Regions from separate parts of the Thiomonas sp. OC7 genome, predicted to be linked through region 2. Evidence: riboswitches for the same ligand, from Rfam matches in the RefSeq annotation. Region 2 holds a riboswitch; the other holds the start of a gene.
What was found. A riboswitch is a leader RNA that binds a small molecule or an ion and turns the genes downstream of it on or off. The one in region 2 is predicted to bind fluoride.
Positions count from the first base shown of each region.

Region 1: it holds a riboswitch for fluoride, as region 2 does, so the genes downstream of both, BIO17B3_RS08150 (HIT family protein) here and BIO17B3_RS18475 (respiratory chain complex I subunit 1 family protein) in region 2, are expected to answer to the same signal.

Region 1 covers NZ_LR131953.1:1,679,460-1,686,220, reverse strand. The annotation lists gene BIO17B3_RS08160 (hypothetical protein) at 1-65, shown strand, start outside; gene BIO17B3_RS08155 (histidine phosphatase family protein) at 505-1,122, shown strand; fluoride riboswitch at 1,194-1,258, shown strand; gene BIO17B3_RS08150 (HIT family protein) at 1,305-1,679, shown strand; gene BIO17B3_RS08145 (MFS transporter) at 1,679-2,434, shown strand; gene istB (IS21-like element helper ATPase IstB) at 2,429-3,193, opposite strand; gene istA (IS21 family transposase) at 3,180-4,760, opposite strand; gene BIO17B3_RS08130 (MFS transporter) at 4,805-5,470, shown strand; gene BIO17B3_RS08125 (IS1182 family transposase) at 5,727-6,761, opposite strand, start outside.
Region 2 covers NZ_LR131953.1:3,816,704-3,823,464, forward strand. The annotation lists gene BIO17B3_RS18460 (NADH-quinone oxidoreductase subunit C) at 1-1,177, opposite strand, end outside; gene BIO17B3_RS18465 (proton-conducting transporter membrane subunit) at 1,179-2,636, opposite strand; gene BIO17B3_RS18470 (hydrogenase) at 2,641-3,321, opposite strand; gene BIO17B3_RS18475 (respiratory chain complex I subunit 1 family protein) at 3,332-4,276, opposite strand; fluoride riboswitch at 4,318-4,387, opposite strand; gene fumC (class II fumarate hydratase) at 4,566-5,999, shown strand; gene BIO17B3_RS18485 (GNAT family N-acetyltransferase) at 6,008-6,761, opposite strand, start outside.

The DNA.
Region 1 (6,761 bases), 2.1 Mb from region 2:
AGGCTAGCCCGGATGCTGTGCCGGTCGCAGGCGATGAATTGTTGCTGCCGCCAGGCGCAGCGTGATCACGGCGCAGCACTTTGCAGCTTCACAGGGGTTGAAGTCAGCCCAGTGTCTTCGCCAATTTCTCTTCCTCGATGTGAGATGTGGCTCCGTTCGTCTGCGGCCGATGGACCTGGCTATACGTCAACGGCAGCTTCAAGGTGCGGCGGTCATTCGACCAATTATGTCGACCGGCAAGTGCTCGGCCGGAACGGACGGTCAGATTCCGCGGTTCACGGCCGCATCTGAATGTCCGCTTGGTCAATCACCAAACGGTGCTGCGGACCCACACCCGCCATTTGGTTTGGAGAAAAGCGCCTACATGACCGATTCGCGCTTTTCCCGGCAAGATGCAGTGACAGTGACTTGCCGCAGACACCCTTGCGAGGCAACATGGCCACGCCGCGAATGTCGGCATGGCCAGCACGGGCCTATTCCGTGTCTTTACGCAAGGAGCATCACATGCACATCGTTCTCACCCGTCATGGCGAGGTTGAAGGCATCACGCCGCCACGCTTTCGCGGTCGTATGGAGCTGGCACTTACTGATCTGGGCCGACGCCAGGCCACAGCGCTTGGCCAGACCATCGCCACTCAGTTCCAAGCTGCGGCCATCTACACCAGCCCGATGCAGCGCTGCCGCGATACCGGCGCGGCCATTGCTGCAGCCTGCGGCCTGCCAGCGCAGGTGCAGTCGGGCATCGACGATTTCGACTACGGCGAATGGCAATGGAAAACCCATGAGCAAGCCCGCGCCGAGTTCCCGCGCGACTTCGCGCTGTGGAAGCAAACTCCCCAGTGGATGCGATTTCCCGGCGGCGAATCCTTGCAGGCGGTGGCGCTGCGCACGGCCGACGCGCTGCGCGAATTGCTCGCCGGCCATGCCGACGACACCGTGGTGCTGGTGGCGCATGACAGCGTCAACCGCGTGCTGCTGATGCAGGCGCTGGAGTTGCCGCTTTCAAGCTATTGGCGCATCGAGCAAAGCCCTTGCTGCATCAATGTGCTCGACATCCACGCGGATGCTCAGGTGAGCGTGCACCGGGTCAACGATACTGCCCATCTGCGCGGCTTGACCTGAGTATGCAGCCCAAGGCGAGCAGACATGAACTAACAATTCGAAACATGCCATCTGCTTCAGCTTTGTTGTAATGCATCCCAGGAGATGACATCCTCCTGACCCCAACCGCCTCCAGGCTGATGATGTCTGTTCTGCGCTCCGTGTCGCCACGCTGCGCGTCGGACCATGCCGAGGAGACGACGATGTCCGCCACCAAGCCCTGCCCGTTCTGCCAGATCACAGAACCGGTACTGCGCAACAATCTGGCCTATGCGATTTTCGATCGCGACCCGGTGACTCCGGGGCACATGCTCATCATTCCCTATCGCCATGTGGCCGACTGGTTCGACACTACCTGGGACGAGAAGCGAAGCCTGCTCGCGCTGGCCGACAACGCCCGCACCCTGCTCAAGCGCGAGCACGACGCCGACGGCTTCAACCTCGGCGTGAACTGCGGACTGGCCGCCGGCCAGAGCATTCTCCACGTTCATCTGCATCTCATCCCCCGCTACCACGGTGACATGGACGACCCGCTGGGCGGTGTACGCGGCGTGATCCCGGCGCGGCAGAAATACTGATGCGGGCGCCCGATCTCGACGCTGTCGACGGCTCACCAGTGAGCCCGGCACGCAAGCGCCAGGCGTTGGCCTTCGTGCTGACGATCGGCGTGCTCAGCTTGTTCGCCGACTGCACTTACGAAGGTTCGCGCAGCGTCCTCGGCCCCTATCTCGGTCTGCTCGGCGCTTCGGCCCTTGTCATCAGCAGTGTCAGCGGGCTTGGCGAACTGGCGGGGTATGCGCTGCGTTTGCTGTCGGGTCGCGCCGCTGATCGAACCCAGGCTTTCTGGCCCATCATCCTTGTGGGTTACAGCGTGCAGATGCTGTCAGTGCCGGCGTTGGCGTTGGCCCACACCTGGCCCCAGGCCGCCTTGCTGCTCGTGCTCGAGCGCATTGGCAAAGGCCTGCGCAACCCGCCGCGCGACGCCTTGCTGGCGCATGCCGGGCAGAGCCTGGGCGGCTACGGCTGGGCTTTCGGCCTGCACGAAGCGCTGGACCAGACCGGCGCCGTGCTCGGGCCGCTACTCGTGGCGGCGGTCTTGCTGTGGCAGCATGACTACCGCCTGGTTTACGGTTTGTTGCTCATCCCCGCGCTCATCAATCTGACCCTGGTGCTCAGGGCCAGACACACCTACCCACGGCCGCAAGATCTGGAGCCGACGCCGCGGCCCGACGCCGCACCGAGCAGAACCTATGGTCGCGGCCCCCGATGGCCACTTCAAATTCCCCCACTTATGGCCAGTCAAACTCCTCCATGCAGGACGGGCGGATTATGAGGCATCGGCGGTGACGGCGATGCGCGCTGCGGCCTCCTTGAGGCGGTAGCTGCGGCCCTCGAACTCGAGCATGGCGGCGCGGTGCATGAGGCGGTCGAGGATGGTGGTGGCCATGGTGGCGTCGCCGAGGTACTTGCCCCAGTCCTGCACGACGCGGTTGGAGGTGACGATGATGGAGCGGCGGTGCTTGTAGCGCTGGTGGACGATGGCCTGCAGCAGTTCGGCCGCGGCGTCGCCGATGCGCCGGGCCAGGAACAGGTCGTCGAGCACGAGCAGGTCGGGCTCGATCCAGGCGCGCAGCATGGATGCTTGCTCGGCGGTGCTGGCCAGGGCGTAGTGGGCGAACTCGGTGTCGGCCTCGACGTAGCGCACGTCATAGCCCTGCAGCGTGGCCTGGTAGGCCACGGCCTTGGCCACATGGCTCTTGCCGGTGCCGGGCTTGCCGATGATCAGCGCGTTGGCGCCGTCGCCGATGAACTTGAGAGTGTGCAGCTCGAAGCAGGCCGCGCGCGGCAGCTTGGGGTTGAAGCGCCAGTCGAAGTCGGCCAGGGTGGCCTTCTCGTCCAGGCGCGACTGCTTGAACCGACGGTCGTTGAGGCGGGATCGCCGCCGGTCGAGCTCGTCCTGCAGCATGGCGCCCAGGGTCACCAGGAACGGCTCCTGGCTGCTCTGCGCCTGCAGCACGCGCGTGGACAAAGTGTCGGCGATGCCGGAGAGGCGCAGCTCGCGCAGGGAACGTTCGATCTCATTGAGGGTCATGCTGGTGGCTCCTGTCGTGGGTGAGAGAGTCGGCGGCGGCACGGGCGAACAGATCGGCGTACTCCTCGGCCGGGCGGATCAGCTCGTGCTGCTGGGTCAGCGGCTCGGCGCTCGGAGCGGCGTCGAGGGCCTGCAAGGCGTCGGCGACGAGCCTCTCGGTCAGCGCCTTGACGTGGCGATAGCTGTAGACGCCTTCGTGCAGCGCCCGGGCGCAGGCGGCGTCGACCAGGCGCCGGGGGTAGCGCTCGGCCAGGGAGACGATGCCCCAGAGCTTGCGCTGACCCACGCGGCCCTCGACGGCGAACAACAGCTCGCACAGGCGCAGGGCCTCGGCGCCGATGGCGCGCGCCTGGGCCAGGATGCGGCGGGTCTCGCGCGAGGGGTTGAACACGCGCTCCTCGGCGGGCAGGACCACGGTGCCGGGGTGCTCGGCGCGGTCATGGGTGCGCAGCAGCTCCTGGGTCTTGAGGTCGCGGATCTCGATGCGCCGGGCATAGATGCGCACCAGCACCTGGGTGCCGATGCGCGCCGGACGGGCGGCGTAGCTGCAGTGGTCGACGCGCACGCAGCTGTCGTCGGCGACGGTGCGCTCGGCCTCGGTGAAGTACTGCATGCCCAGCACCGGCAGCGCCTGCAGGTGGGCGCGCTCCTCCTCGAACATGGCCTGCACCTGCCGGCGCGCGCTGCCGTGGATGCGCGGCGCTGCCCACTTGGTCTCCCAGTGCTCGAGGAAGGCGTTGTGCTCCTCCAGGCTCTCGAAGCGACGGCCCTTGAGGGCGGTGGCCTGGGTGTGCCCAATGGCGTTCTCGACGCTGCCCTTGCGGTTGGGGTCGCGCACGCGCGCCGGGTCGGCGACCACGCCGTAGTGCTTGAGCGTGGCGGCGTAGACCTTGTTGAGCTCGGGCTCGTACAGGTCGGGCTTGACGACGCCTTCCTTGAGGTTGTCGAGCACCACGTAGTGGGCCGAGCCGCCGAAGTAGCGCCAGGCCTGCTCGTGCAGCTCGGCCCAGACCTGCTGGCTCGACTTCCACACCACACGGCGGAAGCTGCGCCGGGAGTAGCGCAGCGTGGCCACGAACAGACGCGGGCGGCGGTAGCGCGAACTGCCGGGCACGCGCGTGAGCGCGCCCTCGCCGTAGTCGACCTGCATCTCCTCGCCGGGGGCGAACTCCAGGCGGTCGAACTGCTCGGGCTCGCGCACCTTGAGCCGGGCCACGAAGCGCTTGACCGAGTTGTAGTGACCGGCGAACGCGTACAGATCGACCAGGTCCTGGTAGATGGCCGTGGCGTTGCGCTTCAGACGCAGCTGGGCCTCGATGAAGGCCCGGTGCGGCTCGCACAGCGACGGCGTCGAGGACGCCGGAGCCGGTGGCCGGGGTGGAGGAGTTTGCTCCCCGGGGCCGGTGGCCACCCCGGGGGAGTTTGCTTCGCCCTCGGCAAAGCGCTGCGCGTAGGCGCGGATCGTCTTGCGGTCGATCCCCGTCAAGCGCGCGATCTCCCGCTGGCTGCTGCCCTTGCGCAGCAGCGTCCAGATGGTCGTTTGCAAATGCGGCTTCAAGACGTTCACCTCCGTGCCTCTCCCTCGACGTTGAGGGAGGGGAAAGTAACGTCCTGCCAGACCTCTGGCCGCCGGCGTGCTCGCCGGCCTGTCAGCGCATCATCGCGCCGTGGCCAGGGTGGGGGAATTTAGGTGGCCAAAGGTGGGGGAGTTTGGGTGGCCATCGGGGCGGCTTCTGGCTGTACCTGGTGGCAGCCTGCCTGGTGGCCGCCGGCTTCGCCGACTATCCGCTTTTGGCCTACCACCTGCATCGATACGATGCCTTGCCCGGCACATGGATTGCCGAGGCCTATGCCCTGGCGATGGCGGTGTCGGGCGGTGGTTCGCTGTTGCTGGGCCGCTGGTTCGATCGCATCGGCACCCGCCTGTTGCTGCCGCTCACCGTGGCCGGTGCGCTGTTCGCGCCGCTGGTGTTTCTCGCCGGGCCGATGTGGGCCTGGCTCGGCGTGGCGTTGTGGGGCCTGGGCATGGGTGTGCACGAGTCCATCATTCCGGCCGCCCTGGCGCTGCGCGTTAACCCGCAACGCCGCGCCTCGGCCTACGGCCTGTTCACTGCCGCCTACGGCATCGCCTGGTTTGGTGGCAGCGTGGTCATCGGCCTGCTTTATCCAGTGTCGCTGGACTGGCTGGTGGTGTTCTGTCTCGGCACACAGTTGGCCGCTTTGCCGCTGTTCGCCAGCTTGGCTGCGAGCGACGCACAACTGAAACACTCGCCGTAACCACGGCGCCACTCATGGCAGCTTATGCGTATATTGCGATGTCATCGCGTATGGCGCATCTTGCCTATTTCCCGCACCCTAGGAGACCGTCGGACTTGAGCCCGAGGGGCGGGTGGCGGCGGTGAGCCGCGCGGTTTATGCGCGGCCAGGCACGCCGCCAGCGTCTTCATCACTTGCACAGGCTCCTGGGCGGCCCGTTGGGGCGCAGAGCAGGTCGTGCGGGGCGCGATCTGGGCGCACTTTCCCTCTTTGCTCGTCACCCGGCGCGCAGCACATGCATGCGCTTGATGTTCCAGGCCATGGTCACGAGGTTCCACTCGCCTTGCGCCTTGTGCAGCCCGCGCATGCTCATCTGACGCCAGCCCATGACGTGCTTGATGATGCCGAACACGGGCTCGACGGTCTGCTTGCGCAGTTTGTACAGCGCCCGGCCTGCCTGTGTGCACAGGCGGTGGGCCATGTTGGCGACCGGCTCCGCAGTTCGCGGCGCGTCGGGGTCGGGCCCAAACCGTTCGGCCAGGGGCACGTGATGCGACTCGCGCTTCATCGCCAGCAGCGGCTCGATTCCCGCCTGCACGCAGGCGAGCACGTTCGCCTGGCTGCAAAAACCGTTGTCGGCAACGAGGGTCTGCACGTTGCCAAGCGCCCCGGGCAACGCCGCAATCTGCTCGAGCGTGGACACCACTTCGCGCTTGTCATTGCAGGCCTGCGTGACGTGCGCGGTGACCACCATCATCGTCTCGATGTCCACGCCGGCCTGGGCGTTGTAGCTCTGCTCGAAGCCGCCGCCGGACACCGGCATGATGCGCGACTCCTCGTCCGTCAGGTTGACCTGGTCGCTGTCCTGGGGTCCGGCCTGGGGCGGCTCAGGGTCCCGCCCGCGCGGCTTCTTCCCGGCCTCGCGCTGGGCCCGGCGCTTGGCCTCTTTGGTCTCGAACTCCTGCTGCTCCGCTTTGAATCGTTCGGCGGCGCGTTGCGCAATCTTGGCCTTGGCCTGCGCGATGGCGCTCAGGCGGTCCTCGCGGCGCGCGATCTCGGCGGGCACATCCATGCCATCGGGCGCGCTGGATCGATCATCCTTCTCCGCCCGCGCCAACAGGTCCTGGACTTCCTGGCGCAACTGCGCCTCGATCTTGTTGGCGTGACCCCACGACAGCGCCTTGTGCTTGCTCGCGCTGGCTCGGATCTTGGTGCCGTCCAGCGCAATGTGACCGAGCTTGAGCAACTTCATCTCGCGCGCCAGCACCAGCACCTGCACGAACAGCGCCTCGATCTCCTTCAGAAAGCGCCG
Region 2 (6,761 bases):
GGTCCAGGTTGCTGGCGCGCTCGATCGGGCCGCAAGCGCCCTGGTCGAAGGCCACCTGGCGCTCCAAGCGGCCCGTGGTCATCAGCCGGTCGAGGTGGCTGCGAGTGTTTTCCAGGCGCTGCAGATAGCGGTCGATCTCGTCGTTGACGCTGTCGAGCGCCTTGTCCAGCCCGGTTATGTCGAGGTCGCGGCGCAGGCCGCCGGGGGTGATGAGCCCGCGCAGAAAGCGGCTGCCGGTGAGTCTGCCGTTGATCTGCTTCACCCTCTCTTCCAGCAGATGGCCTTCGGTCTCACCGACCTTGAGCGTGGTGGTCTTGGACAGATGGCCGAGGTAATGCAGATGGTTGTACAGACGCTCCAGCTCGGCCAGGACGACGCGCAGATAGCGGGCGCGCGGCGGTGGGCGCCAGCCCATGGCGCCCTCCACAGCCTGGGCAAATGCCAGCGCATGCGCCACCGAGTCGATACCGCTCACGCGCTCGGCCAGCACCGCGCCCGTCGCCAGCGTGGCGCCTTCAAAGCGCCCTTCCATCGCCCGGTGCTTGTAGAACAGCCGCGGGTGATAGTGCAGGATGCCTTCGCCGATGTAGAAAAACAAAAACTGCGCCGACTCCACAATGTCGGCCCGCACCGGGCCGAAAGGCAGACGCTGGATGTCCGGCCCCTGCACCTGCGGCACGATGGGCGGCAGCGGCGCATAGTCTCTTGCCGGGGCCGCGGGGTCGAAGCCAGACGCCAGGGGCGCCGGATCGCGCGGCTCGCCCTCGTGCAAAACCAGCGGGTTCGGCTCGGGATGACCTTCGAAGCGCAGGCCGTACAAGTCCATCATCTCGCGTTCGTACCAACCCAGCAGCGGCAGCTTGTTGGCCAGCGAGGGCAGGGTTCGGTCATCGGACCTGACGCGCCAGATCTTGTAGGGCTGGTTCGCGCCCTGGCTGAGCAAACCGTCGGGCCGCCCCAAGGTTTGCTCGCCCCCTTGGGGGGCAGGCGCCGCTTGCGGCGCCGTGGGGGCGCTACTGACGTAGATCACTTCCATGTCGCCCTCGGCGCAGCCACAGGCGTAGGCCATCTGCATGCGGCCGTGGGCGCTGGGCGTATCGCCCAGTTCGGTGAGCAGGCTGTCGGCCGCCGTCGGCAATTCGGCGGGGCTCAGGCGGGTGGTGTCGCAAAAACGCATGTCACACCCCTCCCAGTTGCGTGGCGATGCCGGCCAGATGATTCCAGATCGGCGGAAGCCACCACAGGCCGAGCAGCAGGATGGCGGCCAGCGCCACCACCATCGGCGCCACATGCACGAATTTCAATTTCAGATGCGGCGCATGGTCGGGGCGCGGGCCGAAGAACATGGCGCGGAAGTGATTGAGAAAGCCGATGAATATGACGATGAGCAGCACCGCCATCAGCCAAACCGCCCAGGGGTTGGCGCTCTGCATGCCGCCGCGCAGAATGGACAGCTCTGAAAGAAACAGCCCGAACGGCGGCGCGCCGGTGATGGCCACCGCCCCGGCCAGCCATATGGCGCCGCTGCGCGGAAAAAAGCGCAGCACGCGGCGAATCTTGGCGATCTCCTTGCTCTCATAAGCGTGCATCATGTTGCCAGCGCCGAAAAACACCAGCGATTTGGTCAGCGAGTGGTTGAGCATGTGATAGAGCGCGCCGATCACCCCCAGCGGGCCGCCGAAGCCGAAGCCCAGCGCGATCACGCCCATATGCTCCATACTCGAATACGCCGCCAGCCGTTTGACGATGGTTTGGCGGCTGATGAACAGCGCCGCCACCAGCAGGCTGAAGGCGCCCAGCACGACCAAGGCGGTGCGCGCCATCGTTTCAATGGACGTGGCTTGCAGAATGTGCAGATAGCGCACGATGCCCAGCATGGCGCAGTTGAGCAGCGCGCCGGAGAGCATGGCCGAGACAGGCGCCGGGCCTTCGCTGTGCGCATCCGGCAGCCAGGTGTGCATGGGTACCAGGCCCACCTTGGTGCCGAAACCCACCAGCACCAGCAGGAAAGAAAGCATCAGCAGCAAGGGCTCGGCCTTGGGGGCGATGGCGGCGAGATTGGCCCAGGTCATGTCGTACACCGGGCCGAGGATGAAGGTGCCGGCCCAGTAAAACAGCACCGTGCCCAGCAGCGCCAAACCCAGCCCGGCGGAGACGATGACGATGTACTTCCACGCCGCCTCGATGCTTTCGGGCGCGCGTTGAAAGCCCACCAGAAAGGCGCTGACTATTGTTGTGAGGTCGATGGCGATCCAGTACAGGCCCGGATTGTTCTGCGCCGGGGCGAAGAACATGGTCAGCGCGAACGCCGCAAACAACGAATAGAAGCGGTGCAGCCGCGCCTCTTCGCCGTGCATCCAGCGCATATAGCCGATGGCGTACACGCTGGCCAGCAGGTACACGATGGCCAGGCAGAGCATCACCCACACGCCGAAGGTGTCGAGCAGCAGGTAATGGTTCAGCGTGGTGATGGGCTGACTTGGCGTGGCGATGAGCAACACGACGACCAGCACGAAATCGATGATGGCCGCGGCGAGGTTGAGCGCCTCGGCCACGCGGCTGCGACGCGACACCCAGCTCCCCGCCATCGCCAGCGCGGTGACGATCCAGATGGCATACAAGACGTTCCAGATCATCGCCTCACCCCACCAGCCTTGTGAGTTCGCGGCTGCTCGTGGTGCCCACTTCCTTGTGCAGGAAACGAATCAGCATGCCGAAGGTCGAGACGACGATCAGCAAGTCGAACAGAATCACCATTTCCAGCAGCAGGGGCATGCCCGGCACCAGAATCTGCGAGCCGAGAAAGATGCCGTTCTCGATCACCAGCAGCCCGAGGATGGAACTCACCGCCTCCGCCCGCAGCACCAGCATGAGAAAGCCGATGAGTTTGAGCGAGAACATGGCGGTGAGCGCGAGCACCGCGATGTTGTCCACCAGATTCATACGCACGCCCAGCTTGTGCGCAAGCGCATAGGAAAACAGCACCAAAAAGCCGCCCAGCACGATGCTCGACGCCGGTTGCAGCAGCGGCGTGAATTCGCGGTTCTGTCCCAGGCCGTTGACGATACGCACCAGCAGATAGGGCAGCAGCGTGCCGCGAAACAGCGCGGTAAGCGCGGCGATGAAGATCAACTCCGGGTAATGCCCGCTGATGCCGATGGCCGCCGACAGCGCCGCGATCACCCACGATTCTGCGGCGAACGCCAGAATGTGGTTCTTGATCCAGTGCGAGCCCAGCATGACGAACGCCAGGATGAGCGCGACGATGGTCAGCAGGCTGAAGAGCGAAGCCTGCACGCCGCCGAGGTGGAAGATCAGCATGGTTGGCCCCTCACACCTGCCGCGCCACGATGGCGAGAATCGCCATCAGGAAAGAGAGCGCCAGCGGCTCCTGATAGCGGTAGAAGCGCAGGCGCGACTGCGCCGTATCGACAAACACCATGATGAGCGCGACCGCCGCCCATTTGGCCAGCAGCGCAAGGGTGGCGCCCAGAATGCCCAGCGCCGTGCCCTGGATGGACAGCCCCCAGGGAATGGTCAGCACGTTGAGAAAAATGGTGTAGAGAATGGCCTGCTTCATCCACGAAGCCCACTTCAGCAGCGCCAGCAGTGGGCCGGAGTATTCGAGGATGCGCGCCTCGCCGATCATGTAGATCTCGTAGTGGATGCTCGAATGGATGGGCAGGCGCTCGGTTTCCACCGTCAGCAAAATGAAAAAGGCCGCAACCAGGAATAAGTGCGCCGGGCTCCAGAACACCGCCGGGCTGGCCACCAGCAGATGGTTGACCACGAAGGGCAGCATGGCCTGCGCCAGCAGGGTGATGCCGACGAACACCATGATCAGCGTGGGCTCGGCCAGGATGGAGAGCATGGCCTCGCGGCTCGACCCCAGTCCGCCGTAGGGATGGCCGCTGTCCAGCCCGGCGAGCAGGATGGCGAAGCCACCCAAGGTGAGGATGAGACCGCCGCCGAGAATGTCGCCCATGTCGGAGAGCGGCAGCGGATAGTTGGTCAGCACCGGGATGAGAATGGGCACCGTGAGCATGGCCGAGAACGCCACGATAGGCGCGGCCCAGAAAATCCACGAAGCCGTTTGCGGCACCACGATCTCTTTGCGCAGCAGCTTGAACAGATCGCGGTAAGGCTGAAAGAGGCTGGGGCCGCGGCCGCGCTGCACCTTCTCTTCCATCGTGACGATGAAACCGTGAAGCAAGGGCGAGAGCAACACAATGGCCAGTACCTGGCACACTTGCTGCAAGATGACGTCACCGCGCATAGCTCCTCCCTGTCGTGAAACGCAAGCGATTGCATGGCTTGCGGCAGGTAGGAGTCATTAGCTTGGGGGCAGCCCCACGCGGTTTTGGCGAACTCCATCGCCTTAATGGTTGCTGTGCAGTCTAGGAGTTCAAACCGAAAAGGGTCAAGCTGACATCCGTTTCAAAACGCAAATCGGACGACCAAACTTTACCCCAGCGAGATGGCTGAATGATGCGGTCACAACCTCGCCACTGGCAATGCTGGGCCGCAGGCGCTACAAACTTAGAAATACACGCGGGAGACGACGCATGAACCGTAACGGCAACACCACACAGCAGTTGATCGAACCCAGCGAGGGCAACCGGATCGAGACCGACTCGTTCGGTCCCATCGAAGTCTCCGAGGCGCATCTGTGGGGGGCGCAGACGCAGCGTTCGCTGCAGCATTTCGCCATTTCCACCGAGCAGATGCCGCGCGAGTTCATCCGCGCCCTGGCGCTGGTCAAGCGGGCCTGCGCCGGCGTGAATGCCGAGTTGGGCAAACTCGATCTGCGTACCGCGCAGGCCATCATCGAGGCGGCCGACGAGGTCATTGCCGAACGCTATCCTGACGAGTTTCCGCTGGCGGTCTGGCAGACCGGCTCGGGCACGCAGACCAATATGAATATGAACGAGGTGCTGGCCAACCGCGCCTCGGTGCTGCTGGGCGGTGGCGTGGGTCTGGCACGCAGCGTGCATCCCAACGATCAGGTCAATATGGGGCAGTCGTCGAATGACATTTTCCCCACGGCCATGCATGTGGCCGCCGCTGCGCAGACCGTGCAATATCTGCTGCCCGCACTCATCGCCCTGCGCACCACCCTGCAGACCAAGGCGGAATCTTTCGCCGACATCGTCAAAATCGGCCGCACCCATTTGCAGGACGCCACGCCTCTCACCCTCGGGCAGGAATTTTCGGGCTACGTCGCCCAACTCGATCTGGCAAGGCGCGCCGTCGACGCCGCGCTGGGGCCGGTCTATGCACTGGCCGTGGGTGGCACCGCGGTGGGCACCGGGCTCAACACCCATGCGTCGTTCGGCGTGCGCGTGGCCACCGAGTTGGCGCGGCAGACCGGGCTGCCGTTCACCAGCGCCGAGAACAAGTTCGCCGCGCTCGCCGGGCATGAGGCGCTGGTGTTCCTGCACGGCGCGCTCAAAACGCTCGCGACGGCACTGATGAAAATCGCCAATGACGTGCGCTGGCTGGCTTCCGGCCCGCGCAGCGGATTGGGCGAGATTCGCATCCCCGAGAACGAGCCGGGCAGTTCCATCATGCCGGGCAAGGTCAACCCCACGCAGTGCGAGGCGCTCACCATGGTGTGCGCGCAGGTGTTCGGCAACGATGTGGCGATCAATATCGGCGGGGCTTCGGGCAATTTCGAGCTCAATGTATTCAAGCCGCTGATCGCGCACAACGTGCTGCAAAGCCTGCGGCTGCTGGCCGATGCGATGAACAGCTTCGATCATCATCTGGCGCGCGGCATCGAGGCCGACCGGGCGCGCATCACCGAGTTGATGCAGCGTTCGCTGATGCTCGTTACCGCGCTGGCGCCGCACATCGGCTACGACCAGGCGGCGGCCATTGCCAAATCGGCCCACCACAGCGGCAGCACCCTGCGCGAAGCAGCGCTGGCCTCGGGGCTGGTGAGTGCGGAAGACTACGACCGCTGGGTGCGGCCGCAGGACATGGTGAGAACCAGTTGACGCGGCGCTTACTCGCCGAGGAAATGCCGCGCGTAGCGCCGGTTGACCTGGCTCAGACGCAGCAGTAAGGCGAAATCGGCCACGCCGAAGTCCGGGTCCCAGGCGGGCGCGCCGCACACTTTGGCGCCGACACGCAGATAACCCTTGAGCAGCGGCGGCGGCTCCACCGCGAGGTCTTGCCGCAGGTGCTGCACCGGCAGGGCGAGACGCGGGTGCACCCGGTCTTCGATCGCGGCCAGATGGCTTTTCTGCAGTTGCGCCCAGAGGCTGGCGGCGGTATGTCCGCCGCAACGCATCGACATGCTGGCGCAGCCGATCAGCGCATCGAGCCCGTGGCGTTGCATATAGTTGGCGATGCCGCCCCAAAGCGCCATGATGACGGCGCCGCTGCGATAGTCGCGGTGCACGCAGGAGCGACCGATTTCAAGCAGGCGGGGCTTGAGGTGATACAGGCGGGTGAGATCGAATTCGGTTTCGGTGTAGAGCGTACCCACGCGCTTGGCCTGATGCGGGGGCAGGGCGCGGTAGGTGCCGATCAGGCGTCCGTCGCCGTCGCGTACCAGCAGGTGGTCGCAGTAGGCGTCGAACAGATCGATGTCGAGGCCGGGCTCGGGCGTTTTGATCTGCGCGCCCATTTCTTCGACGAACACCTTGTAGCGCAGGCGCTGCGCCTCGCGCACTTCATCGCCATGACGCGCCCAGGCAACGCTGAGACTCTGCGAGGCTTGTCCGGCTGCGGCGTTCAGGCCCGCCGCGTTGTGC